Orrella dioscoreae: one gene and its partner. Each later gene encodes a partner of the first gene's protein in a complex. Links are inferred from orthologs where the notes say so. Each region holds a gene or a part of one and is shown in the gene's direction. Other genes may lie near its edges.

The links.
Region 2: the proteins of uvrA (region 1) and mfd are in contact, whole or in part, in a crystal structure (PDB 4DFC), measured with the Escherichia coli proteins. The link is inferred for Orrella dioscoreae from one-to-one orthologs.

What each region holds. Positions count from the first base shown.
Region 1 is NZ_LT907988.1:4,807,828-4,821,716, forward strand. What follows is about bases 7,041-10,460. They hold uvrA (excinuclease ABC subunit UvrA), read left to right. Parts: upstream 7,041-7,353; coding sequence 7,354-10,260; downstream 10,261-10,460. Other genes in these bases: ODI_RS22040 (MFS transporter), read right to left, coding at 7,041-7,164; ggt (gamma-glutamyltransferase), read right to left, coding at 10,270-10,460. In the rest of the region: ODI_RS22005 (phosphodiesterase), read right to left, coding at 1-194; ODI_RS22010 (ABC transporter substrate-binding protein), read right to left, coding at 205-1,467; ODI_RS22015 (carbohydrate ABC transporter permease), read right to left, coding at 1,479-2,321; ODI_RS22020 (carbohydrate ABC transporter permease), read right to left, coding at 2,321-3,193; ODI_RS22025 (ABC transporter ATP-binding protein), read right to left, coding at 3,205-4,341; ODI_RS22030 (HAD family hydrolase), read right to left, coding at 4,334-5,026; ODI_RS22035 (DeoR/GlpR family DNA-binding transcription regulator), read left to right, coding at 5,169-5,951; more of ODI_RS22040, read right to left, coding at 5,983-7,040; more of ggt, read right to left, coding at 10,461-12,048; ODI_RS22055 (glutathione S-transferase family protein), read left to right, coding at 12,164-12,826; ODI_RS22060 (hypothetical protein), read right to left, coding at 12,845-13,498; ODI_RS22065 (deoxyguanosinetriphosphate triphosphohydrolase), read right to left, coding at 13,572-13,889. UniProt on the Escherichia coli protein: The UvrABC repair system catalyzes the recognition and processing of DNA lesions. UvrA is an ATPase and a DNA-binding protein. A damage recognition complex composed of 2 UvrA and 2 UvrB subunits scans DNA for abnormalities.
Region 2 is NZ_LT907988.1:1,488,489-1,502,995, reverse strand. Bases 3,775-7,812 are described here. They hold mfd (transcription-repair coupling factor), read left to right. Parts: upstream 3,775-4,156; coding sequence 4,157-7,612; downstream 7,613-7,812. Other genes in these bases: serB (phosphoserine phosphatase SerB), read left to right, coding at 7,666-7,812; ispD (2-C-methyl-D-erythritol 4-phosphate cytidylyltransferase), read right to left, coding at 3,775-4,098. Also shown: osmolarity response regulator transcription factor OmpR, read left to right, coding at 77-811; ODI_RS06975 (sensor histidine kinase), read left to right, coding at 873-2,246; ODI_RS06970 (peroxiredoxin), read left to right, coding at 2,362-2,910; ispF (2-C-methyl-D-erythritol 2,4-cyclodiphosphate synthase), read right to left, coding at 2,933-3,418; more of ispD, read right to left, coding at 3,415-3,774; more of serB, read left to right, coding at 7,813-8,523; ODI_RS06945 (hypothetical protein), read left to right, coding at 8,536-9,156; ODI_RS06940 (FadR/GntR family transcriptional regulator), read right to left, coding at 9,199-9,921; ODI_RS06935 (dihydrodipicolinate synthase family protein), read left to right, coding at 10,073-11,005; ODI_RS06930 (Bug family tripartite tricarboxylate transporter substrate binding protein), read left to right, coding at 11,053-12,009; ODI_RS06925 (mandelate racemase/muconate lactonizing enzyme family protein), read left to right, coding at 12,012-13,211; ODI_RS06920 (porin), read left to right, coding at 13,331-14,377; gudD (glucarate dehydratase), read right to left, coding at 14,460-14,507. UniProt on the Escherichia coli protein: Couples transcription and DNA repair by recognizing RNA polymerase (RNAP) stalled at DNA lesions. Mediates ATP-dependent release of RNAP and its truncated transcript from the DNA, and recruitment of nucleotide excision repair machinery to the damaged site.

The sequences.
Region 1 (13,889 bases):
CATTCGCGCAGATGCGCATAGGCTTGCGCGTGGCCGTGGTGGGTCAGGTCGCCCGTCACCACGACCGCCTCGGCGTCGGGCTGGCGCGCAAGCAGATGCGCGATGGCCTGCCGCAGGCGCTGCTTGGGGTTGGTGCCGTACAGCTCGCCGCCGTCGGCGACCAGATGGGTGTCAGTCAAGTGGATGAACTTCATCGCGGGTCTCCTACTTGCCCAGCAGCGCCTGGACGTCGCGCGTCATGGCGTCGAGCGCGGCTTGCGGCGCCACCGACTTGTCGAACACGGTCTGCAGGTGATCGTTGATGACGTCGGTGATCTTCAGGCCGTTCTCGCCCGGGAAGGCGTACCAGCCCGTCAGCCACGGCAACTGGCGCACGGCGGTGTACTGGTTGGGATTGGTATCGTAATAGCCCTTGAGCATCGCAGGGTCGTCGACCGGCAGCGTATTGGCGGGGAAATAGCCCGTGCCCTTCGTCATCAGGGTCGCGCCTTCCGGCCCCGTGACGAACTTGATGTACTCCCAGGCGGCCTTCTGGCGCGCCGGGTCCTTGGCGAACATCATGGCGACGTTGCCGCCGGCGGGCACGCGCGCCTCCTTGCCATAGGTGGGGAAGTAGCCCGTCACCATCTTGAACCTGCCGCCGATCTGTTTCTCGATGACGCCCAGGCGCGAGGTCGACGACGAGAGCACGGCGAGCTTGCCTGCCGCGAAGAGCTGGCTGGCTTCCTTGTAGGTCAGGTTCTGCATGGTGCCGTGTTCGACCATCCGGCCCATCTGCGCGATGGAGGATTTACCGGCTTCGCCGTCGAAGGCGACTTTCGTTTCGGTGGCATCCAGCATGGTGCCGCCCTTGGAAAACACGATGGACTGCCACAGCCAGTTGCCGGTGATCTCCCAGTCGAAGTGGAGCCCGTTGGTGCCGGGATTGGCCTCGCGTGACTTGTCGGCCAGCGCGATGATGTCGTCCCAGGTCCTGGGCAGCGCATCGGCGCTGGCGCCGGCCTTGGCCAGCAGATCCATGTTGTAGTAGACGATGGGCGTGGAAAGCGAGAAGCCGATGCCGGCCTGCATGCCGTTGATCTGCCCCAGCGACATCAGCGCGGGGCTGTAGCCGCTGGCGTCCCAGCCTTTTTCAGCCTGGATGAAAGGCGTCAGGTCGACCGCGATGCCGCGATCCACGAACACACGCTGGCGATTCAGTCCCTGGAAGGACACGTCGGCCAGTTGGCGGGTCACGGCCTGGCGCAGGGCCTGTTGCGCCGCGACCTCGTAGTCCGGCGTGGGCGCGCGGAACTTCACCGTGTAGTCAGGGAACTTCTCGGTGAAGCGCTGGGCGATCTGCGCATGCACGGCATTGAACATGTCCGGATACGGGTAGTCCACGACGAGCTCGATCTTGGCCGCCTGGGCCGTGCCGCACAGCAGCGAGAGGCCTGCCAGGAGGCCGGACAGAAACTTGGATTGCATGGTGGTTCCTTTCAACCTTTGACACCCGAAAGGGTGACGCCTTCGATGAAGCGCTTCTGCGCCGACAGAAAGAACAACAGCAACGGCAGGGTGATGATGACCGTGCCTGCCATGAGAGGGCCATAGTCCGTGCCGGCTTCCTCGTTCCTGAAGAACATGGTGCCCAGCGGCGGCGTGGCGAGATCCGTGGTGTTGATGACCAGCAAGGGCCAGAAATAATCATTCCAGTGCCAGACCACGGAGAAGATCGAGAACGCGATCAGCGCGGGCATGGCGGCCGGCATCATGACGCGCCAGACCAGCTCGAACTCGCCCATGCCGTCCAGCCGCGCGGCATGGATCAGGTCGTCGGGCACGCCCAGGAAGAACTGGCGCATGAGGAAGATGCCGAAGCCCGAGGCGATGAAGGGGAGGATCAGCGCGGCGGTGGTGTCCAGCAACCCGACCTGGTAGAGCAGGATGTAGAGCGGGATCGCGGTCGCCTGGAACGGAATCATCAGCGACAGCATCACCAGGCCCCAGGCCAGCCGCTTGCCGCGAAACCTCAGCTTGGCGAAGCAATAGGCCGCGGGCAGCGACACGAGGATCTGCAGGACGAGGATGCCGGCGCAGACCACCACGCCGTTGAACAGATAGCGCAGCAGCGGCACCTGGGTCAGCGCGCGGGTGTAGTTCTCCACGGCGGCCCATTGCTGCGGCAGCAGGTGAAAGCCATCGCGGAAGATCTCGTCGGCGGGCTTGAGCGAGGTGGACAGCATCCACACGAAGGGCAGCACGAAGACAGCGCTGCCGGCAAGCAGCACCACGTGACGGAAGAGCCGCCAGGCCAATGAAGGGTGCAGGGGAGATGCCATCAGTCTTGCGTCCTTGTCGTCGCCATGCCGGCCTGCTGGAGCAGCGTCAGCACCGCGATGCAAGCCACGAACACCACCACCATGGCGGCGGCGTAGCCCATGCGGAAGAAACCGAAGCCCTCGGCGTAGATCGTGTGCAGCAGCACTTCGGTGGATTTGTTCGGGCCGCCCTGGGTCAGGGCATGCACGGTGTCGAAAACCTGCAGCGAACGGATGCCGCACACGGTCACGACGAAAAGCAAGGTCGGCCCGAGCATGGGCAGCGTCACCCGCAGGAAGCGGTCCACCGGATGGCGCATGCCATCGAGCAGGCTGGCGTGGCGCAGCTCGGCGGGAATGTTCTTCAGGCCGGCCAGGAACATCACCAGCGCCAGGCCGGACATCTGCCAGATGCCGATGGCTGCCAGCGAAGGCAGCGCCAGGCTGTAATCCTTCAGCCAGTTGCGCGGGGCCGCGCCGAACCAGCCCAGCGCATGGTTCAGGAAGCCGGCGGCCGGGTGCATCAGGAACTGCCACACGACAGCCATCGCGATGAGCGTCGAGGCCACCGGCATGAAGAAGGCCGTGCGATAGAACCCTCGCCAGGTGTGATGCGATTCGATCAACAAGGCCGCGCCCAGGCCCACCACGATCGCGCCCACGGACACCACCACGAGGTAGTACACGGTGTTGGCGAAGCTCTTGCGGAACGTGTCGTCATTCCACAGGTCCACATAGTTGCCCAGTCCCACCCAGTTCCAGTTGGCGGCGCCGAACTGCCAGTCGGTCAGCGACATCAGCGCAACGACGGCCAGCGGCAGCACGAGCAGCAACAGCGTCAGCACCAGGCTGGGGCCCAGCAGCAGGGAGACTTGCAAGGGCTTGATGCGCATCCGCCCTCTCCCTACGCGGCCAGCGGCAGCGCCGCGGCGCCGGCCGCCAGGCTGTTGCCCTGCGCGTCGAAGGCATGCCAGGCTGCCAACGGCACATGCAGGCTCAACGCATCCCCAGGCCTTGCCGTGGCCTGCGCGTCCAGCACCGCCACCACTTTCGTGCCGCAAGCCATCGTCAGCGTCACCATGCATTCGGCGCCCGTGAACTCCACCAGCGCAACGGTGCCCCGCACCGCGAGACTGTGCGGCGCGGGCGCCAGGGACGCGGCGTGCGGCCGGAACGCCAGCCGCGCCGCCTGGGCGGGAAATCGTTCATCCAGCGGCTGGCCTTGCAGGCAGGGACGGCCTGCCGCATCGGGCGTCACCGCCAGGAAGTTGATGCGCGGGGCGCCCACGAACGCCGCGACCTCGGCGTGCCGGGGCGTGTGGTAGATCTCCTGCGGTGTGCCCAGTTGCAGGATGCGGCCGCCTTTCATCACCGCCACGCGGTCCGACATGGACATGGCTTCGTGCTGGTCGTGCGTCACGTAGACGAAGGTGACGCCCAGCTTGTCATGCAGCTGGCGGATCTCGCTGCGCAGCGATTGGCGCAGGTTCGCATCCAGGTTCGAGAGCGGTTCGTCGAACAGGAAGAGCGACGGCCGCCGCACCATGGCGCGCGCCAGGGCGACGCGCTGGCGCTGCCCCCCCGAGAGTTGCGCGGGCTTGCGCGACCACAGGTGCTCGATGCCCAGCGTGGCCGCGACCTGGCGGCCTTGTTCGCGCGCCTCGCGCAAGGCACGCCGCGTGGCCGGGCTGAGCCAGCGCGCGCCCGGCAAGCGCTGCGCGAAACCCAGGCTGCGCATATGGAGCGGCGTGCAGATGTTGTCGCCCACGGTCATGTGCGGGTAGAGCGCATAGGATTGGAAGACCATGGCGCAATCGCGTTCGCCCGGCGACTGCGCAAGCACGTCGACGTTCCCCTTGCGCAGCGTGCCCGCGTCCGGCTGCTCCAGGCCCGCCAGGAGCTTGAGCAGCGTCGACTTGCCGCAGCCCGATGCGCCCAGCAGGGTCAGGAATTCGCCATCACGGATGGTCAGCGAAAGCGCATCGAGCACGGTCGTGCCGTCGTAGGCCTTGCTGATCCGGTCCAGGACGATGTCACTCATGTTCCGTCTCCATCGCGGCGGCAGGCTGGCGGGCCAGCCACTGCGTCAGGTCGTGCGCGTCGTCGTAGCGGAAGACGGCAGGGTCGAGGTCTTCCGGCACGGCGTGATAGCCGCCCAGGTGCGCGGCGAACGAGATGCCCGCACGATCCGCGCATTGCGCGTCGACGTGCGAGTCCCCCACGAAAAGCGCCTGTGCCGGCGCGCAGGCAAGGCGCGCCAGCAAGGCAGTCGGCGCCGCCGGGTCGGGTTTGGGCGGCAGGCCATCGTCCAGGCAATGGACCAGCGCGAAGCGCGCCAGCCAGTCTTGCCGGGCCAGCAAGGCCAGCGTCGAGGCACGGTCGCGGTTGGTGCAAAGCGCCAGGCGGTAACCAGCATCCGCCAAGGCGTGCAGCAGACGGCTCGTCCCTGGATAGGGCAGGGCCTCCAGCAAGGTGTGCGCGCCGTAATGCCGTGCCATGTCCGCCTGGGCCTGGCGAGCCTGTGCGCCACCTTGCGTCGATTGGCGCGCCGCCAGGGCGAACATGGCGTCGATGCCCTGGCTGAGCATGTGGCGCAGCGCCGCGGGATCGAGCGTGGCGCCCGGCGCCGTCACGTGATGGACGGCACGCAGGAGGCTGGGCCAGGTGTCCAGCAAGGTGCCGTCCAGATCGAAAATGATCGTGTCGTAAGCATGTAGCGGTGTCATGCCTCGCACTTTAATGATCGATTATGACGACAAAATGAACGATTCAGCGCAAATACACCACAAACGATCATTCATGACAGAAAGGAAAATCGTCTTTCCGCCGTGATATGGTGTGCGGCTCGCCCCCCCATTTCGATCAAAGATGCTCAAAATCGAACGCCAGCAGCGCATTCTCGCGCTCATGCAGGAAACCAATGCGGTCACGGTGCGCGATCTGGCGCAGGCCTTCTCGATTTCGCCCATCACGGTCCGCCGCGATCTGCTGGAACTGGGAGAGAAAGGTTTGCTGGCACGCACGCATGGCGGCGCGGTCGCCTCCACCGAGGTGCTGGCCGAAGGCAATGCCCGCTATGAGATGTACAACTATGCCGAGCGGCATCATCAGCAGTCGGCTGAAAAAGCCGCCATCGCGGAATGCGCGGCCCAATACATCTCGGACGGCGACAGCATCCTCATCAATGCCGGCACCACCGCGCATGCCCTGGCGCAGGCGCTGCGCGGCCACCAGGACCTGCACGTGATCACCAACGGCCTGACCGTCGCCGCGGCGGCGGGCCAGAGCCGCCTTGCGCATGTCTACGTGCTGGCCGGCCGGCTCGACACGCGCAAGCAGGCCACGATAGAGCGGGCAGACAACGACACGCTGTCGGGCATCCAGATCCGGGAAGCTTTCCTTGGCGTGCACGCGGTATCGGCGGCCGGGATTTTCATGCGCGACAGCGAGGATGCCGCCATGAACCGCGCCTTCATCTCGGCCGCCAGCCGCGCCACGGTCCTTGCGGACCACACGAAGCTCAAGGCCTATGCCAGCTTCCGCATCTGCGCGTGGGACAACGTGCAGCGCCTGGTCACCGACCCGGGGGCGGACCCGGACGTGGTCGCGGCGATCCGCGCCCAGGGCGTGGACGTGGTGATCAGCGGATAGCCACGGGGGCGGGCGCGGCCTGCCCGAGACATCAACCCGGCTTGCGCAGCGCCCAGGTCACGGCCAGCCACGCCGCGGCCACGCCCGCTGCCGCCAGGAAGACGGCGTCCGGGCCGCCGCGCGAGGCCAGCCAGCCGCCGGTGACGCCGCCCGTGAACAGGCCCGCGGCCTGGGCGGTGTTGTAGAAGCCCAGGGCCAGGCCCTTGAACTCGGGCGGCGCGGTGCGCGACACCAGCGAAGGCTGCAGGGCCTCCAGCACGTTGAACATGACGAAGAAGCCCGTGAGCGCCAGCGCCAGCGCCGTGAAACCGCCGCTGGCCCAGGGCAGCAGCGCGCAGACCACGACCAGCCCCGCCACGGCGCCCAGCAGGGCCTGCTTGTGCGCGCGGCGCTTCTCGGCGGCGAAGATGATGGGCACCATCAAGACGAAGGACCCCAGGATGACGGGCAGGTAGACCTGCCACAGCGCCTGCGGCGCCAGGCTGCCCACGCGCGCCAGCAGGGCCGGCATGACGACGAAGAGCGCGATCTGGATGAAGTGCAGGCAGAAGACGCCGAAGTTCAGGCGCAGCAGGTCGCCATGCAGCAGCACTTCGCGCATGCGCGCGGGCTCGCCCACCGGCGCGGCGCGCGGCACGACGGGCACCAGCGTCAGCACGACGACCACGCTGGCCACCCCCAGGCAGGCGATCACCCAGAAGAGACCGCCCAGGCCGCCCCAGCCGACCAGCACGGGCGCCAGCACCAGCGACACCGCGAAGGACAGGCCAATGGAGCCGCCCACCATCGCCATGGCGCGGGTGCGCACCTCGGGGCGGGTGGCGTCGGCCAGCCAGGCGGTGATGGCCGCCGAGATGGCGCCGGCGCCCTGGATGGCGCGGCCGATGGTGATCCAGAAGACATCATCGGCCAGCGCACAGACGACGCTGCCGCCGATGAAGAGCGCCAGCCCGGCCAGGATGACGGGGCGCCGCCCCCAGCGGTCGGAGGCCAGGCCGAAAGGGATCTGCATGAAGGCCTGGGTCAGGCCGTACATGCCCAGGGCCAGGCCCACGCGTTTGGGATCGTCCCCGCCGGGCAGGCCCTGCGCCGCCACGGCGAAGACCGGCAGCAGCAGGAAGAGGCCCAGCATCCGGCAGGCGAACAGGCCCGCCAGCGCCACGCTGGCGCGGCGCTCGTCGGATGTCATCTTGATGGTGGGTGGAGCCGACATCGGGAAAGGGACTCTTCGGAACGGCCGGCGGGCATCGTCACACCGGCAGGTTGGGCGCGCTATAGTACCAAGTTGGCCTTCGCGCCACCTTGCGCCAGATCGTCCCGGTCTGGCGTTTCATGCATTCCAACGCGGGGCCCGGGTCCGATGACTCGAGTCCGGCGTGTCAACGAGCGCCAGAACCGCCTGATGGACGAGATACGTATCCGGGGTGCCCGCACCCACAATCTCAAGAACGTCTCCCTGGACCTGCCGCGCCAGAAGCTCGTGGTGGTGACCGGCCTGTCCGGCTCCGGCAAGTCGTCGCTCGCGTTCGACACGCTGTATGCCGAGGGCCAGCGCCGCTACGTGGAAAGCCTGTCGGCCTACGCGCGCCAGTTCCTGCAACTGATGGACAAGCCCGACGTGGACCTGATCGAAGGGTTGTCGCCCGCGATCTCCATCGAGCAGAAGGCCGCCGGCCACAACCCGCGCTCCACCGTCGGCACCATCACCGAGATCCATGACTACCTGCGCCTGCTGTATGCGCGGGTGGGCACGCCCTATTGCCCCGAGCACGGCCTGCCGCTGGAAGCGCAGAGCGTGAGCCAGATGGTGGACGCCGTGCTGGCCTGGCCGGCCGAGACGCGCCTGGCCATCCTGGCGCCGCTGGCCCGCGCCCGCAAGGGCAGCTTCGAGGACGAAAGCGCGTCGCTGCAGGCGCAGGGCTTCGTGCGCCTGCGCGTGAACGGCGAGATGGTGGAGCTGGACAGCCTGCCGCCGCTGAAGAAGAACGAGAAGCACGACATCGACGTGGTGGTGGACCGCCTGCGCGTGCGCCCCGAAAGCCAGCAACGCCTGGCAGAGAGCTTCGAGACCGCGCTGGGCCTGGCCGAAGGCCGCATCATCGCGCTGGACATGGATTCCGGCCGCGAGCAGATGTTCTCCAGCCGCTACGCCTGTCCGGTGTGCAGCCACGGCCTGCCGGAACTGGAACCACGCCTCTTCAGCTTCAACAACCCGGTGGGCGCCTGCCCCAGTTGCGACGGCATCGGCCAGCTGGGTTTCTTCGACCCCAAGCGTGTCGTGGCCTTCCCGGAACTGAGCCTGGCCTCCGGCGCCATCCGCGGCTGGGACCGCCGCAACGCCTTCACGCACTCGCTGCTGACCAGCCTGGCCACGCACTACGACTTCGACATCGAATCCCCGTTCGAAAGCCTGCCCGAGGACACGCGCCACATCGTGCTGTATGGGTCGGGCCAGGAGGAGATCTCCTTCTTCTACCTGAACGAGAAAGGCAAGAGCTCGGTCAAGCGCCACGCCTTCGAAGGCGTCATCCCCAACCTGGAGCGGCGCTGGCGCGAAACCGATTCGCCGGCCGTGCGCGAGGAACTGGGCAAGTACCGCGCCATCCGCACCTGCCCGGACTGCGGCGGCTCGCGTCTGCGGCCCGAGGCGCGCCACGTGCGCATCGGCGACGATGAGCCGGGCAGCTATCTGCCGCGCGCCACGCTCGCCTCGCCGGGCAGCCGCATCGAGAAGGAAGCGCGCGGCCGCGAGTCGGGCCTGGCCATCTATGAAGTGGAGGCGATGCCGCTGTCGGACTGCCTGGCGTGGTTCCGCAAGCTGGCGCTGACCGGCGCGCGCCAGGAGATCGCCGAACGCATCGTGCGCGAGATCGAGGCGCGCCTGGCCTTCCTGAACAACGTGGGCCTGAATTATCTGTCGCTGGACCGCAGCGCCGACACGATCTCGGGCGGCGAAGCCCAGCGCATCCGCCTGGCCAGCCAGATCGGCTCGGGCCTGACGGGCGTCATGTACGTGCTGGACGAGCCGTCCATCGGCCTGCACCAGCGCGACAACGACCGGCTGATCGGCACGCTGAAACACCTGCGCGACCTGGGCAACAGCGTCATCGTGGTCGAACACGACGAGGACATGATCCGCGAGGCCGACTGGGTCGTGGACATGGGCCCGGGCGCTGGCGAACACGGCGGCCAGGTGGTGGCCGACGGCACGCCCGAACAGGTGCAGCAGTCGCCGGCATCGCTGACCGGCCAGTTCCTGAGCGGCGCGCGCGCAATCGCCGTGCCCAGGCGCCGTGCCTTCGACGACGAGCAGGTGTGGCTGGAGCTGACGGGCGCCACGGGCAACAACCTGAAGTCGGTGGACCTGCGCATTCCGGCCGCAAGGCTGGTGTGCATCAGCGGCGTCTCGGGCTCGGGCAAGTCCACGCTGGTGAACGACACGCTGGCGACCGCCGTGTCGCGCGCGCTGCACAACGCCCAGACCGAACCCGCGCCCTATGTGGCGCTGAACGGCCTGGAGCATTTCGACAAGATCATCAGCGTCGACCAGAGCCCCATCGGCCGCACGCCGCGCAGCAATCCGGCCACCTACACGGGCCTCTTCACGCCCATCCGCGAACTCTTCGCGGGCGTGCCGGAAGCCCGCAGCCGCGGCTACGACCCCGGCCGCTTCAGCTTCAACGTGAAGGGCGGCCGTTGCGAGGCCTGCCAGGGCGACGGCGTGGTGAAGGTGGAAATGCACTTCCTGCCCGACATGTACGTGCCCTGCGACACCTGCCACGGCAAGCGCTACAACCGCGAGACGCTGGAAATCCGCTATCGCGGGCGCAACATCAGCGAGGTGCTGGACCTGACGGTCGAGCAGGCGCTGGAGTATTTCGATTCCGTGCCCGCCATCTCGCGCAAGCTGCACACGCTGGTGGACGTGGGCCTGTCGTATGTGCGCCTGGGCCAGAGCGCCACGACGCTGTCGGGCGGCGAGGCGCAGCGCGTGAAGCTGTCGCTGGAACTGTCGCGCCGCAGCACCGGGCGCACGCTGTACATCCTGGACGAGCCCACCACCGGCCTGCACTTCGCCGACATCGAACTGCTGCTGCAGGTGCTGAACCAGCTGGTGGAGGCCGGCAACACGGTGGTGGTCATCGAGCACAACCTGGACGTCATCAAGACCGCCGACTGGGTGGTCGACATGGGCCCCGAGGGCGGTGGCGGCGGCGGCCGCATCGTGGCGCAAGGCACGCCCGAAGACGTGGCGGCCTCCGCCGAAAGCCACACCGGCAAATACCTGGCGCGCGTGCTGAAGCGCTGAGCCCGCCGCTCAGTCGCCCAGCGCCCGCCCTTCGCGCCTGGGATCGGCGCCGCCCTCAAGCAGGCCATCGCGCTGGATCACGATGCCATGCACGCCGCTGGGAAACGGCAGCACCTGCACGGCATGGCCCATGCGCTGCAGCGCGGGCGCCAGCGTCGCCACGGCCGTGCCTTCCTCCAGTTCCGTCGCCTTGTTGCGGCTGCCGAAGTTCGGCAGGTCGATGGCCGCCTGGATATCCAGGTTCCAGTCCAGCACGCCCACCAGCGTCTTGGCGACGTAGTTGATGATGGCGCTGCCGCCCGGCGACCCCACCGCCATGTAGGGCTGGCCGCTGCGGAACACCAGCGTGGGCGCCATGGAACTGCGTGGACGCTTGCCCGGCTCGACCCGGTTGGCCACGGCGCGTCCGGCGTCATCGGTGCCCGACAGCGAGAAGTCCGTCAGCTCGTTGTTGAGCAGGAAGCCGCGCACGAAGATCTTGCTGCCGAACTCCGATTCGATGGTGGTGGTCATGGACAAGGCATTGCCGTCGTCGTCCACCGCCACCAGATGGCTGGTGCTGGGCAGCTCGGGCGTGGCGTCCACGCCGCGCTGCGCCAGCAGGCCGGCGGGGTCGCCCGGCGCAGCCTCGCCCATGCTGCGGTCCGGGCGTATCAACGCGCCACGCGCCTGCACATAGGCGGGATCCAGCATGGCCTTGACCGGTACGTCCACGAAATCCGGATCGGCCACATACCGGTCGCGGTCGGCATAGGCCAGGCGGCCTGCCTCCGAAAAGAAGTGCACGGCCGCCAGCGACGCGGGCTGCTGCTCCCGCAAGGCATGCTGCTCCAGCATGCCCAGCATCTGCAGCACCGCGATGCCGCCGCTGCTGGGCGGCGCCATGCCGCACACCTGATACATGCGATAGCGCCCGCACACCGGGTCGCGCTCGCGCGCCTGGTAGCCGCGCAGGTCCGCCTCCGACAGATCGCCCGGCACCGCATGGCCGCGCACGGCCGCCACGATGTCGCGCGCGATCGGGCCGGTATGGAACGCGTCCGCGCCGCCCGCGGCCACCGCGCGCAGCACCTCGGCAAAGGCAGGGTTCTTCAGCCGATGACCCACCGGCCAGGCGCTGCCATCGGCTTGCAGGAAATACGCCGCCGCAGCCGGCTGGCGCGCCAGCGCACGGTTGCCGGCGGTCAGCGTGTGCAGGCGCGGCGACACGGGAAAGCCCTGTTCGGCCAGATCGATGGCTGGCTGGAACAGCGTGGCCCAGGGCAATTTGCCATGCTGCCGATGTGCCAGCTCCAGCATGCGCAGCAGCCCGGGCGTGCCGACCGACAAGCCGCTGTTGACGGCGTCGTCGAAGGGAATCGCCTTGCCGCCCTTCAGGAACCGGTCCGCGCCTGCCGAGGCCGGCGCGGTCTCGCGGCCATCGTAGCCACGCAGCGTCTGGTCTGCGGCGGTGTAAAGCATCAGGAAGGCGCCCCCGCCGATGCCCGAGGACTGCGGCTCGACCAGGTTCAACACCAGTTGCGCGGCAATGGCCGCATCCATCACGCTGCCGCCCTTGCGCAGCATGCGCTGCCCGGCTTCCGACGCCAGCGGGTTCGCCGTTGCCACCATGTGCTTGCTTGCGTGCGCCAGGGAATGCGCGCCGCGTCCGCTGGCGGCCTCGGGGTTACGGTCTTCCTGCGCGACAGCGGGCGCGGCCGGCTGCGGTCCGCGCGTCCAGCCCGCTTGCGGCGCCGCCACCAACAGCCAGGCCAGCGCGGCCGATGCCAAGGTTCTGCAAGGTGCCATGTCACGTTCTCCTCATTGACGTATTTGGTCTCGTAAGGCACGTGCGATGCCGCGCGCCGCGTCCCGCAACCAGTAGAATTTCCTCACCCTCAAGCCCATCGACCGGGAAGCCCGCATGTATACCCTGCTCATCGCCAACAAGAACTACTCATCGTGGTCCATGCGGGCCTGGCTTGCGCTGCGCGCGACGGGCGTGCCCTTCCAGGAGCGCAAGCTCACGCTCTTCTCGGCGGAGTTCAGCCGCGAGATTGCCGGCGCCAGCCCTGCCGGGCTTGTCCCGGTCCTGCTCGATGAAGGCTTCGCCGTGTGGGACTCGCTGGCGATCTGCGAATACGTGGCCGAGCGGCACCCGCAAGCCGGTCTGTGGCCCGCCGAGGCGCGTGCCCGCGCCCGCGCGCGCTCGCTGGCCTCGCAGATGCACAGCGGCTTCATTCAGCTGCGCAGCGCGCTGCCCATGAACATCGAAGCCAACCTGCCCGGCATCGACTTCCCGCAAGCCGCGCGCGAAGACATCGCGCGGCTGCAATCGCTGTGGCTGGACACGCGTCGCGAATTCGGCCGCAGCGGCCCGTTCCTCTTCGGCAACTTCTCGGCCGCCGATGCGTTCTATGCCCCGGTGGTCAGCCGCTTCCAGACCTACGGCATCACGACATCGGCGCCGGTGCAGGAATACATGGACGCCGTCTGCGGCCTGCCCGCCTTCCAGCAATGGTGCCAGGAAGCGCGCGAGGAAGGCGTCTTCGTGCCGGAAGACGAACCCTACCGCAAGCAGCGCTGAGCCCCCCAGCAAGCGGCTTTACAGCACGCCCGCCTTGCGCAGGATCTCCTGCGTGGCGGGCTCGCAGGCAAGTGGCTTGCCCGCGTCCAGCTCGCAACGCTGCGCGCCATCGCCCGTCCACACGTCATAGAGCTTGCCCGGCGCCTCATCGCGCCCTGGCAGGTTGCGGCCATCCCAGCGGCCCCAGCTCACGCGCAGTGGCGAACCGGCGCCGCACTTGCGGCCGCCCTGCTTTTCACACGCGCTGAAGGCCGCCTGCAGCGCGGCCAGCTCGGTGGGGTAGCCGCACACCAGGCCTTGCGACAGTTCGTTGCCCGAGCCCGCGTGCACCGCCGCCACCCAATTGCCGGCGCACAGCGCCTGCACCGTCACCGAGGGATCGGTGCCAGGCCGGCCCTGGCCGCGCTGGCGCAGCACCAGCGCGGGCACGTCATCCTGCTTGAGCGTATCGACGAAGAACAGGCGGCAGGCGGCTTGCGGTTCGCACACCTGCACGATCACCAGCCGGTTGGGGCCTTCGACGTTGCCATGCACCGTCAGCGGCGTGCCAGTGGGCGCGGGCGGCAGGGATTGCTGGTCCTGCGCCTGGGCGCCGCCGGCCAGGCCGGCGAGCAAGGCGGCAACCGCCAGGGCGGCAGGCAGGGAAGAATGGGGCTTGCGTCGTGATGACATGCGGGTCTCCTCTGTCGTCCTGCGGACGCGGTGGAACGCGTGGGCCAACGTGACCTGGTCGGGATCGACCCGGTCAGATCGATTCGTCCATGTGGAACAACCGCCGGTGCTCGCGGATGGCGTAGCGGTCGGTCATGCCGGCAATGTAATCAGAAATGGCGCGGGCCTGCGCGGTGCCGCCCCTGCGCCGGTAATCCGGGGGCAGCAGTCGCGGTTCGTCCAGGAAGGCGTTGAACAGCTCTCGCACGATGCGCCGCGCCTTCGTGGTCATGCGCATGACCTTGAAATGGCGGTACAGATTGGCGAACAGGAAACGCTTGAGTTCCTCGGCTTCGCGGCGCACGGGTTCGGAGAACCCCGCCAGCGCCGGGCTGCCGCGCACGTCGTCGAC
Region 2 (14,507 bases), 3.3 Mb from region 1 along the record:
TACTGATGACTGCTTTGTGTAATATCTTGTGTAAACCCACTAGCGGCCGTTTCCCGGCACTGTTACATTCGCGGCCATGAACACACAGACCTCCAATCCCTCCCGTAAAGTCCTCGTCGTCGACGATGACCCCCGCCTGCGCGATCTGCTGCGGCGCTATCTTTCGGAACAAGGCTTCAATGTGTTCGTCGCCGAGGATGCCAAGGAAATGGGCAAACTCTGGCAACGGGAACATTTCGATCTGCTCGTGCTGGATCTGATGCTCCCTGGCGAAGACGGCCTGTCCATCTGCCGCCGACTCCGGGGCGGGCACGACAACACGCCCATCATCATGCTCACCGCGAAGGCCGAGGAAATCGACCGTATCGTGGGCCTGGAAATGGGTGCGGACGACTACCTGTCCAAGCCTTTCAATCCGCGCGAACTGCTGGCCCGCATCAATGCGATCCTGCGCCGCCGCGGCACCGAAGAGCATCCGGGCGCGCCCAGCCAGGAAAACGAGTCCATCGCTTTCGGACCGTACACCCTGAACCTGTCGACCCGCACGCTCATGCGCAACGGCGAGACCGTGCCCATCACCACCGGTGAGTTCTCGGTGCTGAAGGTGTTCGCGCGCCATCCCAAGATCCCGCTGTCGCGCGACAAGTTGATGGAACTGGCGCGTGGCCGCGAATACGAAGCCTTCGATCGCAGCCTGGACGTCCAGATCTCGCGCCTGCGCAAGCTGATCGAGCCGAATCCTTCCAAGCCTGTCTTCATCCAGACGGTCTGGGGCCTGGGTTACGTCTTCGTCCCCGACGGCGGTGGCTGATACCCGGTCTGGCGCGGCCGGCGCGGCATCTCGCCACGCCGGTCCCCGCCGCCCATCCGCCTTGCGCGCCCTGGCTTTACGCCTGCGTCTGGGACTTTTCAGTCGTACCTTCCTGCTGCTGGCAGCCTTGATGCTGCTGAGCCTGGGCGCGTGGCTGCAAGTGTTCTTCAGTATGGAAATGGGACCGCGCGCCACGCAAATGGGCCAGCGCGTGGTGACGACCGTGAACATCACGCGCACGGCGTTGACCTATTCCGCCGAGGATGACCGCAGCAAGATGCTGCTGGATCTTGCCACCAACGAGGGCATCCAGGTCTATCCCCGTGCGCCCGGCGACGTCATCTCCCCCCTGCCCCCCGACAGCTACTGGCAACGCGTCGCCGCGCACATTTCCGCGCGCTTCGGCCCGACCACGCTGCTGGGCTGGTCGGTCAACGAGGTGCCGGGCTTCTGGGTCAGCTTCGAGATCAACAACGACAGCTACTGGCTGGTCTTCGAACGCGAACAGATCGGCCTGACCGGTGGCATCGAATGGCTGGGCTGGGCTGCCGCGGCGCTGCTGCTGTCGCTGATCGGCGCGGCCGTCAGCGTGGGCTTCGTCAACCGGCCGCTGTCACGGCTGGCCAAGACGGCCCAGATACTGTCGCGCGGCGAAACGCCGCCGCCGCTGCCCGAGACCGGTCCCATCGAGATCCGCGAACTGAACGCCAGCTTCAACCGCATGGCGCGCGACATCCGCCAGGCAGAGGCCGACCGCGAGCTCATGCTGGCGGGCATCTCGCACGACCTGCGCACGCCGCTGGCGCGCATGCGCCTGGAAATCGAGATGAGCGGCGTCACGGAAGAAGCGCGCCTCGCCATCGACGAGGACCTGGCCCAGATCGACCACAGCATCGGCCAGTTGATGGATTACGCCCGCCCGGCCGGCGCGCTGCCGCAGATGGCCACGGACATCTCCCAGGCGCTGAGCGAGCTCTACGACCGCGAGCGCAGCCACACCGAGTCCATGGGCGGCGAACTCATCGCCAGCATCGAGCCCGAGCAACTGGTGCGCATCACGCCGCTGGACCTGAAACGCCTGGTCAGCAACCTGATCGAGAACGCGCGCCGCTACGGCAAATCGGTCGATGGCCGCGCCTACATTTCGCTCAACGTCCAGGCCGAGGGAAGCCTGGTGGCCATCGAGGTCTCGGACCGTGGCCCCGGCATCCCGGCCGATGACATCCCCCGCATGCTGCGCCCCTTCTCGCGCGGCGATACCGCCCGCACGGGCGTGAGCGGGGCGGGCCTGGGCCTGTCCATCGTGGACCGCCTGCTGGGCCAGGTGGGCGGCACGCTCAAGCTGCTGCCGCGCGAAGACGGCGGGCTCACCGCCCGCATCGAACTGCCGAAAGCCCGTCTGCGCACCTTCCAGCTCGACGCCGAGAATCCCTGAGCCGATCCGCGCCCAGGGGCTGCCGCCCATGCCGCCCGGCGGCGGCCCATCCCGTAGAATGCCTGCAACAGGGGCCGCCGCCTCCCGCGGCCCCGGTCAACCCGCAGGAGAACCCATGAAAACCGTCGGCGACAAGCTCGAGCCCTTCCGGGTCATCGGCGTCAAACCCGGCTTCAATCAACACGAGGAAAACGGCGTTTCGGCTTTCGAGGACATCACCGAAAGCGCCTTCCCCGGCAAGTGGAAGGTGATCTACTTCTATCCCAAGGACTTCACTTTCGTGTGCCCGACCGAACTGGTGGGATTCAACAACCTGCTGGCCGAGTTCGAAGACCGCGAAACGGTCCTGCTGGCGGGCTCCACCGACAACGAATACGTGAAGCTGGCCTGGCGGCGCGAGCACCCCGATCTCAGCAAACTGGGGCATTACCAGTTCGCCGACACCAATGGCGCCTTGATCGATCAATTGGGCATCCGCGACCGGCACACGGGCGTGGCCCTGCGCGCGACCTTCGTGGTGGACCCCGACAACGTGATCCAGCACGTGTCCGTCAACAGCGAGAATGTCGGCCGCAATCCCGAGGAAGTCCTGCGCGTGCTGGACAGCCTGCAGACCGAGGGCCTGTGCGCGTGCAGCCGCCGGATCGGCGGCGCCACGCTCTAGGTACCAAAGGGCTCGAGGGGCCTCAGGCGCGCGCGATGAGCGCGACCACCGTGGCTGCGATCCCTTCCTTGCGGCCAAGGTAGCCCAGGTGCTCGTTGGTCTTGGCCTTCACGTTCACCGCCCCGGCCTCCACTTCCAGATCGGCCGCGATGTTCGCCACCATGGCGGCAGCGTGCGGCCCGATCTTGGGGGCCTGCGCATGCACCGTGGCATCGACGTTGACGACCCGCCAGCCCGCCTCCCGCACCTTGCCCCAGGCCGCGCGCAGCAGCACGCGGCTGTCGGCGCCCTTGTAGGCCGGATCCGTATCGGGGAAATGACGGCCGATGTCGCCCAGGCCGGCCGCGCCCAGCACGGCATCGGTCACGGCGTGCAGCAGCACGTCGGCGTCGGAGTGGCCCTGCAGCCCGTGGGTATGCGGGATCGTGACGCCCCCGATGATGAGCGGACGGCCCGTCACCAACGCGTGCACGTCGAAACCCTGTCCCACCCGGAACGCGAAAGTCATAGCCACTTCTCCATCCATTCGAAATCTTCGGGCCAGGTCAGCTTGGCATTGCGCGCCGCGCCCCTGACCAGCAGGGGCTTGTGGCCAGCCGCTTCCATTGCGCTGGCTTCGTCGGTCACCGGCGTATGGCGCAAGGCGGCGCTGCGCAGGGCCTGACGCAGGGCGCCGGCGCGGAACATCTGCGGGGTCTGCGCCAGCCACAAGGCCTCGCGCGGCACGGTGCGCGACACGCGCTCGGTCCCTTCCTTCACCGTATCGGCCACCGGCAAGGCCAGCAGCCCGCCGGTGCCGTCGGACAGGCAGGCGTCGATCAGCCGGCCCAGCGCGTCGGCAGGCAGGCCCGGCCGCGCCGCGTCGTGCACCAGCGCCCAGTCGCGCTCGCCGATATCGGGCTCGCGCAAGGCATTCAGGACCGTGTCGGCGCGCGTGCTCCCCCCGCAGGGCCGCACGACCGTGCGCGGCAGGCCGGCCAGGACGGCCTCGGCCCGCACGTCGCCGGGCGCCACGGCCACCCGGACCTGGCTGATGCGCCGGTCCGCGAGCAGGGCCTTGACGGCCAGGCGCAGCATGGGCTCGCCGGCCAGCAGGCGATATTGCTTGGGCGGGGTCTGGCCGCCCTGCGCATTGGCGCGGGCGCCGACGCCGGCGGCGGGGACGATGGCGATGATTCTGTCAGACATGGCGGAGGATTTTATAATCATCGGCGCGATGTCCACTTCAGCCTCCCCCCCAGCCGATATGCCGGCCGTTCCGGTTCCCGCCACCGCCTCCGTCCTTGCCGCCCTGAAACCCGGCCTGCGCCATGCCCAGCCGCGTCCCCCGGGCGCGGGCGACGCCTGGTGGCTGGCCGATATTGCCCACCAGGGCAAGCGCCCGCTGGTCATCCTGACCGCCGAACCGCTGGAGGCCCAGCGCCTGGCCGAGGAGATCCGGCTGTTCGCACCCGGCCTGCGCGTGCGCCAGCTGCCCGATTGGGAAACCCTGCCCTACGACAGCTTCTCGCCGCACCAGGACCTGATTTCCGAGCGCCTGCAGACCCTGCATTCGCTCATGCAGCGGCAGGTGGACGTGCTGACCGTGCCGGTCACCACCGCGCTGTACCGCCTGGCGCCGCCCGCCTTCCTGGCCGCCTACACCTTCGCCTTCAAGCAGGGCGACCGGCTGGACCAGGCGGCGCTGCGCGCCCAGCTCACGCTGGCCAATTATTCGCACGTCGACCAGGTCACCGCGCCCGGGGAATTCTGCCTGCGCGGCGGACTGATCGACCTCTTCCCGATGGGCTCGGCGCTGCCCTACCGGCTGGACCTCTTCGACGACCAGATCGAATCCATCCGCGCCTTCGATGTGGACACCCAGCGCAGCCTGTATCCGGTGCGCGAGGTGCAATTGCTGCCGGGCCGGGAATTTCCCATGGACGAGGCAGCGCGCAATCATTTCCGCGCGCGCTTTCGTGAAGTGTTCGAAGGCGACCCCTCGCGCGCCCTGCCCTATCGCGACATGGGCAACGGCATTCCGTTTGCCGGCGTCGAGTACTACCTGCCGCTGTTCTTCGACGACACGGCAACCTTGTTCGACTATCTGGCGGCCGACACCCTGGTGGTGTCGCAAGGCGACGCCGACGATGCCATCCGCCGCTTCGCGCAAGATACGCAGACCCGCTACCAGTTCCTGAAGAGCGACCGCGAACGGCCCGTGCTGCCGCCCGAACAGCTGTTCCTGTCCGGTGAGGCGCTGTTTGGCCACCTGAAGGGCTTCGCACGGCTGGCGCTGGACGCCGGCGCATGCCACCCTGATTTCGGCCCCGCCCCCGCCGTGGCGGTGGCGCGCCGCGCGGAAGACCCGCTCGGCAAGCTGCGCGCGCTGGTGGAAGAGGCCCGTACCGGACAAGGCGCGCGCCGCGTGCTGCTGTGCGCCGACTCGGCGGGCAGGCGCGAGACCCTCACCCAGATGCTGGCCGAGCACGCGCTTGCGCCCGACACGCAGACCGACACCATCGCCGCCTTCCTGGCCTCGCCCGCGCCCTTCGGCCTGACCGTGGCGCCCCTGTCGGCGGGCTTCACGCTCGCCTCGGGCGGCGTGCTGTTCCTGACCGAGAGCGACCTCTATCCTGGCCATGCCGGGGGGCCGCGGCGCGGCCGCCGCGCGCAGGAGCGCACCAGCAATGTCGAAGCGATGGTGCGCGACCTGTCGGAGCTGCGCGCCGGCGACCCGGTGGTCCATGCGCAGCACGGCATCGGCCGGTATCACGGCCTCGTCAGCATGGACATGGGCGAAGGCGAGATGGAGTTCCTCCATCTGGAATACGCCAGCGGCAGCACGCTCTATGTGCCGGTCTCGCAACTGCACGTCATCGCCCGCTACAGCGGCGCCGACCCTGAGTCCGCGCCGCTGCACCAGCTGGGCTCGGGCCAATGGGACAAGGCGCGCCGCAAGGCCGCCAAGCAGGTGCGCGACACCGCCGCCGAGCTGCTGGACCTGTATGCCCGCCGCGCCGCGCGCGAGGGCTACACCTTCAAGCTGCCGCCCGGCGACTATGAACTCTTCGCCGAAGGCTTCGGCTTCGAGGAAACCCCCGACCAGGCGGCCGCCATCAAGTCGGTGATCGAAGACATGACCTCCGGCAGGCCCATGGACCGCCTCGTCTGCGGCGACGTGGGTTTCGGCAAGACGGAAGTGGCGCTGCGCGCGGCCTTCGTGGCCGTGGCCAACAGCAAGCAGGTCGCCATCCTGTGCCCCACCACGCTGCTGGCCGAGCAGCACGCCCAGACGTTTACCGACCGCTTCGCCGACTGGCCCGTGAAGGTCGTGGAACTGTCCCGCTTCCGCTCGGCCAAGGAGGTCGCCGCCGCCATCGAGGGCATCAACAGCGGCCAGGTCGACATCGTCATCGGCACGCACAAGCTGCTGTCGAAGGACGTCCGCTTCAAGCGCCTGGGCCTGTGCATCATCGACGAGGAACACCGTTTCGGCGTGCGCCAGAAGGAATCGCTGAAGGCGCTGCGCGCCGAGGTCGACGTGCTGACGCTGACCGCCACGCCCATCCCACGCACGCTGGGCATGTCGCTGGAAGGCATCCGCGACTTCTCGGTCATCGCCACCGCCCCGCAGAAGCGCCTGGCCATCAAGACCTTCGTGCGGCGCGAGGACGGCAGCACCATCCGCGAAGCGCTGCTGCGCGAATTGAAGCGCGGCGGCCAGGCCTACTTCCTGCACAACGAAGTCGAGACCATCCACAACCGCCGCGCGCGGCTGGAAGAGCTGGTGCCCGAAGCGCGCATCGCCGTGGCCCATGGCCAGATGCCCGAGCGCGAGCTGGAGCAGGTCATGAAGGGCTTCTACCAGCAGAAGTTCAACGTGTTGCTGTGCACGACGATCATCGAGACGGGCATCGACGTGCCCAGCGCCAACACCATCGTCATCCACCGCTCGGACCGTTTCGGCCTGGCGCAGCTGCACCAGCTGCGCGGCCGCGTGGGCCGCTCGCATCACCAGGCCTACGCCTATCTGCTGACGCCTGGCGAAGACGCCATCACCAGCAATGCCAAGAAGCGGCTGGAGGCCATCCAGGCCATGGAGGAGCTGGGCTCGGGCTTCTACCTGGCCATGCACGACCTGGAAATCCGCGGCACGGGCGAAGTCCTCGGCGACTCGCAGTCCGGCAACATCCACGAGGTGGGCTTCTCGATGTACAACGAGATGCTCAACGAGGCCGTCCGCGCGCTGAAGGCCGGCGAGGAGCCGGATCTCGACGCGCCGTTCTCGGCGGGCTGCGAGGTCAACCTGCATGTCCCGGCCCTGCTGCCCTCCGACTATTGCGGCGACGTGCATGCCCGCCTGTCGCTCTACAAGCGGCTGTCGCACGTCACCGACGAGGAAGGCCTCATCGATATCCAGGAAGAGCTGGTGGACCGCTACGGCAAGCTGCCCGAGCCCGCCCGCGCGCTGCTGGCCACGCACCGGCTGCGCCTGGCGGCCGAGCCGCTGGGCATCCAGAAGATCGACGCCAGCGAAACGCAGGCCCTGCTGCAGTTCAAGGCCAAGACGCCCGTGGATCCGGTGCGGATCATCGAACTGGTCCAGAAGCAGCGCCACGTCCGCCTGTCCGGCCAGGATCGCCTGAAGATCGAGATCAAGGCGCCCGACCTGGTTTCCCGTGTAGAGGCGGTGCGCACCGTGCTGCGTGCGCTGGCCTGAGCCGCTCCCCACCCTGCTACCATTCCTCCTGGCTTTCTCCTGACGGCAATTCCATGACCGCCACGCATCTCGTCATCCAGTCCCCCGCCCTTGCCGCCGACCTCGTCGAACAGGCGGCCGCCGTCGCCATGGCCAACGGCTCCACCCGCCTGGGCACCACCGCCGTGCGCCTGATGGACGTCGATCCCGACCCGGGCACCCGCGCCGCCGTGCACGACTGGTGCGCCCAGGCCTCGGTGGACTACGCCTACGTCACGCCCGGCGTCGCACTGCGCCAGTGCAAGGTGCTGGCGATGGACATGGACTCCACGCTCATCAACATCGAGTGCATCGACGAGATCGCCGACATCGTGGGCAGGAAGCCCGAGGTCTCGGCCATCACCGAAGCCGCCATGCGCGGCGAGATCAAGGATTTCTCGGAAAGCCTGCGCCGCCGCGTCGCCCTGCTGGAAGGCGTGCCGGCCGAAGCGCTGGAACGCGTCTACACCGAGCGCCTGCGCCTGAACCCCGGCGCCGAAAAACTGGTGTCCACGGCCCAGGCCGCGGGTATCAAGGTGCTGCTGGTGTCCGGCGGCTTCACGTTCTTCACCGACCGCCTGCGCGAGCGCCTGTCGCTCGATGCCGCCCATGCCAATGTGCTGGAGATCGACCGCGGCGTGCTGACGGGCAAGGTCACGGGCGACATCGTGGACGCCTACGGCAAGGCCGTGCACCTGCGCGAGTTCGCCAGGCAGCATGGCGCCGCGCAGGAAGAGATCATCGCCATCGGTGACGGCGCCAATGACCTGCAGATGCTGGGGCTGGCGGGCTACTCGGTGGCCTATCGCGCCAAGCCCGTGGTGCGCCAGCACGCACGCTACGCACTCAGCCACTCGGGCCTGGACGGCGTGCTGAACTGGTTCGAATCCTGATCAGGCACCCGCATGGACGCGCTGCACACCGCTCGCCTCCGTCCCGCGACGGCTGACGCAGCCACGCAGGCGGCGCGCACGACGTCGGCCACGCCGTCCGCCATCGCGGGCAATCCGGCCGCAGCCGTCTCCTCGACCGCCAAGCTTTCCTCCTTCGCGCGGCAACTGAGCGACGCCGCCGCCCACGCCGCCTGGCGCGACAACGGCGCCAGCCGCGAGCAGTTGGCCGCCCTGGCCGGCACGATCACGGAGGCGCTGCTTGGCGCCCGCTATGACCAGGACAAGGCCGCGCACGACGCCGAAGTGCCCGACAGCACCGACCCGGCACGCCTCGCCCTGGCCGAGCAGGCCACCCGCTACGTGAATGATGAAGGCCCGAATCCGTTCAAGGGCCTGCCGCGCGACCAACTGGCCCTGATCGCCTACGACGAAAGCGGCACCTTCACGGTGAACGAGCAACGCGCCGCCTGGCTGGAATCCTACGACCAGGAACAAGCCTGGAAGCGGGCCGCCATCGCCAGGATGGACGAGGAACACGAGCGCCTGGGCAAGGTCTCGGAACGCACGCAACAGGGCATCCGCGACCACTATGCGTCGCTGCCGCCGATCGAGGCGGCGCGCTACGCCGAATAGACCGCCTGCATCTGGCGAGCCCGGCCGGGCGCGCCGTGGCGCTCAAGCCTGCGACGGCCCGCCCTGCACAACCTGGCCCGACGCGATATTCCTGACCGCCCGCGCAATCAGCGCCTGCACCGCCTGGTCGGCGGCCTGCGGGTCCCGCGCCTCACAGGCGCGCAGCAGGTCTTCGTGCAGCCCCAGCGCCGCCGCATCGGCGGAATGCGTGCTGGACGCCGAGAAGCTCGTTTTCAGCACTTCCGACAGCGCCCCGGCCAGTTGGCCGATGAACTGGTTGCCGCTGGCTTTCAGCAGCATGCCGTGGAAACGCAGGTCGGCCTGGATGTAGTCTTCGCGCGTGCGCGCGGCAACCATGGCCTCGAAGGATTCGCGCATCAGCGCGATGTCGGCGTCCGAGCCATTGGCCGCCGCCAGCCGTGCCGCCGCCGGCTCGATCACACGGCGCAGTTCGATCAGGTCCGCCAGGAACTTGCGGTCGATGGCGGCCGCCTGCGTGTGCCACTTGAGCACCAGCGGGTCGAACAGGTTCCAGTGCTCGCGGGGAAGGACGTGGGTGCCGGTCTTGGGCCGGATCACCACCAGGCCGCGCGCGGCCAGGGCTTTCATGGCCTCGCGCAACGCCAGGCGGCCGACGCCCAGGCTCTCGGCCAGGGCGGCCTCGGTGGGCACCTGGCCTTGCGGCGCGATCTCGCCCGAGACGATCCGGCGACCCAGCGTTTCGACGATTTGTTCGTGAAAGCTCTTGGGCCGAGTCACAGCCATGCCGGTCAACCATTCAGGGGGAAGTCCGGAAATTTAGCATAGTCACTCCTGGGGCCTCCGGGGCGACAAGGTCAGGAAGACGGGATTTCCTTGCCGGCATTTTCAATCATCATATAATATGCACATATGATTAAAAAGGAGGAGCCTCACAATGAAAACGTCCGCCGTCTCCCCGGCTGATATCCGCGCCAGTGTCATGGCCGTGCCGCCGTTGGCCCGCCACGCCGACCTCACCCTGAACCCCGGCGCCAATGCGGCGCTGATCCGCCACATCGAGGCAGGCGGCATCCGCACCCTGCTGTATGGCGGCAATGCCAATCTCTACAACACCGGGCTCTATGAGTACGCCAGCCTGCTGGACATGCTGGCCGAGCAGGCCAGCGAAAGCACCTGGGTGATTCCATCGGCCGGACCCGATTACGGCACCCTGATGGACCAGGCGCCGGTGCTGAAGGCACGGCACTTTCCTGCCGTCATGGCGCTGCCCCTGGCCTTCGCGGCCAGCCCGGGTGGCGTCGCGCGCGGCTTGCGGCTGTTCGCCGAGGCAGCCGGCACGCCCCTGCTGCTGTACATCAAGTCCGAGCAATACCTTACGCTCGATGCCATTGGCGCGCTCATGGACGAGGGCGTGGCCTGCGCGATCAAGTACGCGGTGCCCCGCGAGGACCCCGCGCAGGATGCCTTCCTGGGCGCCCTGCTGGACCGTGTCGGCACCGAGCGCGTGGTCTGCGGCCTGGCTGAAACGCCGGTCCTGACCCATATGCGTGAGTTCGGCCTGCCCAGCTTCACCTCGGGCGGCGTATGCATCGCGCCCACCCTCAGCCAAGGCCTGCTGAAGACCGCGCAGAGGCAGGACTGGGCCGCCGCCGAGCCGCTGCGCGACGCCTTCCTTCCCTTCGAGCGCCAGCGCGAACGCACGGGTGTCTTCGCCACCATGCATGATGCCGTGACGCTGGCGGGCATCGCCGACATGGGCCCCTTGCAGCCCATGCTGGAAAACCTGCCGCAATCGGCGCACGCGGCGGTCCGCCCGATCGCCGAGGCCCTGCTGGCCGCCGAGCAACAGGCCCGCCAGAAGGCCTGACGCCGGCACGGCGACACACAACACCGATAAAACCAAGGAGACACCCCATGATCCGTACCCTGCTGCTCGCCAGCATGGTGGCGCTGGCCGCCGCGCCTGCCCACGCGCAAGCCTACCCTGACCGTCCCGTGAAGCTGGTCGCGCCCATTCCGCCGGGCGGCGCCGGCGACATGGTGGCCCGGCTGCTGGCCAACGCCGCCTCGCAGGAACTGGGCCAACAGGTGATCGTCGACAACCGCCCCGGCGCCACCGGCAACATCGGCACGACCCTGGTGGCCCGCTCGCCGGCCGACGGCTACACCCTGCTCTTCTGCAGCATCGGCAACTGCGCGGTCAATGCCAGCCTGTACGCCAACCCAGGCTACAAGCTGCTGGAAGACTTCCGGCCCGTCATGCTCATCGGCTCGTCCATCAACGTGCTGACGGCCGGCCCCGACACCGGCATCGACTCACTGCAGACCCTGATCACCCGCGCCAAGGCCGGCAACATCTCCTATGCCTCGTCGGGCGTCGGCGCCTCCAATCACCTGGGCGGCGAACTGCTCAAGGTGTCGGCCGGCATCCCCATGCTGCACGTCCCCTACAAGGGCTCGGGTCCCGCCATCAACGATCTGCTCGGCGGGCAAGTCGACGTGTTCTTCGACAACGAGCCCTCCATCCTGCCCTTTGTCCGTACCGGCAAGGTCAAGGCCCTGGCCGTCACCGGCAAGACACGCTCGGCCAACCTGCCCGACGTGCCCACGCTGGTCGAGCTGGGCTACGCCGACTTCGTCATCGAACCCTGGTACGCCATCGCCGTGCCCAAGGACACGCCCGACGACGTGGTGGCGCGTCTGAGCAGCGCCCTGCGGGCCGCCCTGGCACAGGAAAAAGTGCAGCAGACGCTGCGCGCGGCCGGCATCACGCCCGCCGGCGGCACGCCCGAGCAGCTGGACACGCTGATCCGCAGCGAAGTCACGCGCTGGGCGCAACTGATCAAGCAGCAGAACATCCAAGGAAACTGAGCATGCGCATCACCGCACTGGAAACCATCCGGTTAAGCGAATATCCGAACCTGATCTGGGTGCAGATCCATACCGACCAGGGACTGGTGGGGCTGGGCGAGACCTTCCGCGGGGCGCAAGCCGTGGAAACCTATCTCCACACCATGGCCGCGCCGCAGCTGATCGGCCAGGACGCGCGCCGCATCGAGCGGCACAGCAAGACGCTGCTGCGCGGCTACCTGGGCTTCAACGGCAGCGGCGTCGAGACCCGCGCCGCATCGGCGGTGGACATCGCGCTGTGGGACCTGTTCGCGCAATCCTGCGGCCAGCCGCTGTACCAGATGCTGGGCGGCCTCTGCCACGAGCGCATGCGCGCCTACAACACCTGCGCGGGCAGCGACTACAACAACCGCAGCGTGCAGCGCCGCACCATCAGCAAGGGCCAGGGCGGCGTGCGCGGCCGCTATGACGACCAGGTCGCCTTCGTGGAACGCCCGGAAGAGCTGGCGCAGAGCCTGCTCGAGGAGGGTTTCACCGCCATGAAGATCTGGCCCTTCGACACGGCGGCAGCCCGCACCGATGGACAATTCGTGTCGGCGGCCGACATGCGAGAGGGCCTGGAACCCTTCGAGCGCATCCGCGCTGCCGTGGGTGACAAGATCGAGATCATGTGCGAGTTCCACTCCATGTGGAATCTCACCAGCGCGCTGGCCATCGCGCGCGAACTGAAGGCGCTGCGCCCGTTCTGGTCGGAAGACCCCATCAAGATGGACAGCGTGCAGGCGCTGGCCGATTACCGCCGCCTGGGCGGCCTGCCCGTGTGCGGCAGCGAAACCCTGGCCACGCGCGGCGCCTTTCGCGACCTGCTGGCCGCCGACGCGCTGGACGTCGTGATGGTGGACCTGTCGTGGTGCGGCGGCATCAGCGAGGCGCGCAAGATCGCGACGCTGGCCGAGGCCTACCAGAAGCCGCTGGCCCCGCATGACTGCACGGGGCCGGTCGTGCTGATGGCCTCGCTGCACCTCGCGCTCAGTTCGCCCAATGCGATCTTCCAGGAGATGGTGCGCGCCTTCGTGAACGGCTTCTACAAGGACCTGGTCACCGAGCTGCCTGTGTTCGACCACGGTTTCCTGCTTCCGCCCGACCGTCCGGGGCTGGGCACCAGCCTGGCGGAAGGCCTCAGGCAGCGCGAAGACGCCTGCGTGCGCATCACGCGCGCTTAAGCGGCTTCCCCCCAACGCAAAGCCCTGCCGGGCCGCGCATCCCGCGCGGCCCGGCAGGCCTGCGCACGCGCGTAGGCACCAGACCCACGCCGTCATCCATGAAAACAAGAGGAGACACCATGATTATCCGCAGCACACTCGCGGCCGGCCTGGCCGTGGGACTCTCGGCCAGCGCGCTGGCGCAGGGCAACGTCACGGTCTATGGCCGTATCGACATGGGACTGGAAATGGTCCAGCGCAGCGGCGGCGATGCGCCAAGCGACTCGTCGGGCCGCATGTTCACGGACACGTCCTACTGGGGCCTGCGCGGCTCGGAAGACATGGGCGGCGGCATGAAGGCCTATTTCAAGCTGGAATCGGGTTTCAACCCCAACGACGGCCGCGGCGGCGCGATCTTCAACCGCGAGTCCTACCTGGGCCTGAGCGGCCGGCTGGGCAGCCTGCAGGCCGGCCACCAGTTCGCGCCCGCCGTCACGCTGACCGGACGCCTGGACCCTTTCCAGCGCTCCATGAACGGCCTGATCCAGAACCTCATGCAGACGAATGCCGGCAACGCGCAGCGCGGCACGTTCTCGCAGCGGCAGAACGCCGTGCAGTACATCTCGCCCACGATGCAGGGCTTCACCGTGCGCGCGCTGTACGCCTTCAGTGAACAGTTCGCCGAACCCCGCGCGCTGAACCGCTCGCGCGCCCTGGGCCTGGAATATGCCAACGGCCCGCTGTACTCGGCATTTTCGTATGAGTCGAGCGAGATCGCCACCGTCCCCGCCGGCGGCACGCGTCGCAACGACACCTACCTGGGCGGGCTCACCTATGACTTCGAGGTGGTGAAGCTGCACGGCCTATACATGCGCAACAACCTCGAACATGCGCCGGGTGCGCACGGCTTCATGGTGGGGGCCAGCGCGCCTTTTGCTGGCGGCACGGTGCGCGCCTCGTACACCTGGCGCACGCTGCGCGGCGAGGACGGACAGGACGCCAGCGTGGCCGCGCTGGGCTACACCTATCCGTTGTCCAAGCGCACGATGGTCTACACCTCGCTCGCCTACCTGGACAACGGCCGCCAGGCCCGCTACGCCCTGTGGCCCAGCTCGAAGGCCGCGTCGCTCAGCGCACCGGGCCAGGACGTGCGCAGCCTGCAGGTCGGCATGCGCCATATGTTCTAGGCCTGGAACGGCAAGGCGCCGGCACCGCGCCGTCGCCTTGCCTTTCCTGGCGGGCGCGCTTGCGCCCCCTCGTGAGGCGCGCTCAGCGCACCATGCAAGGCCGCTTGCTGTCGAAGGTCCAGTTCGGGAT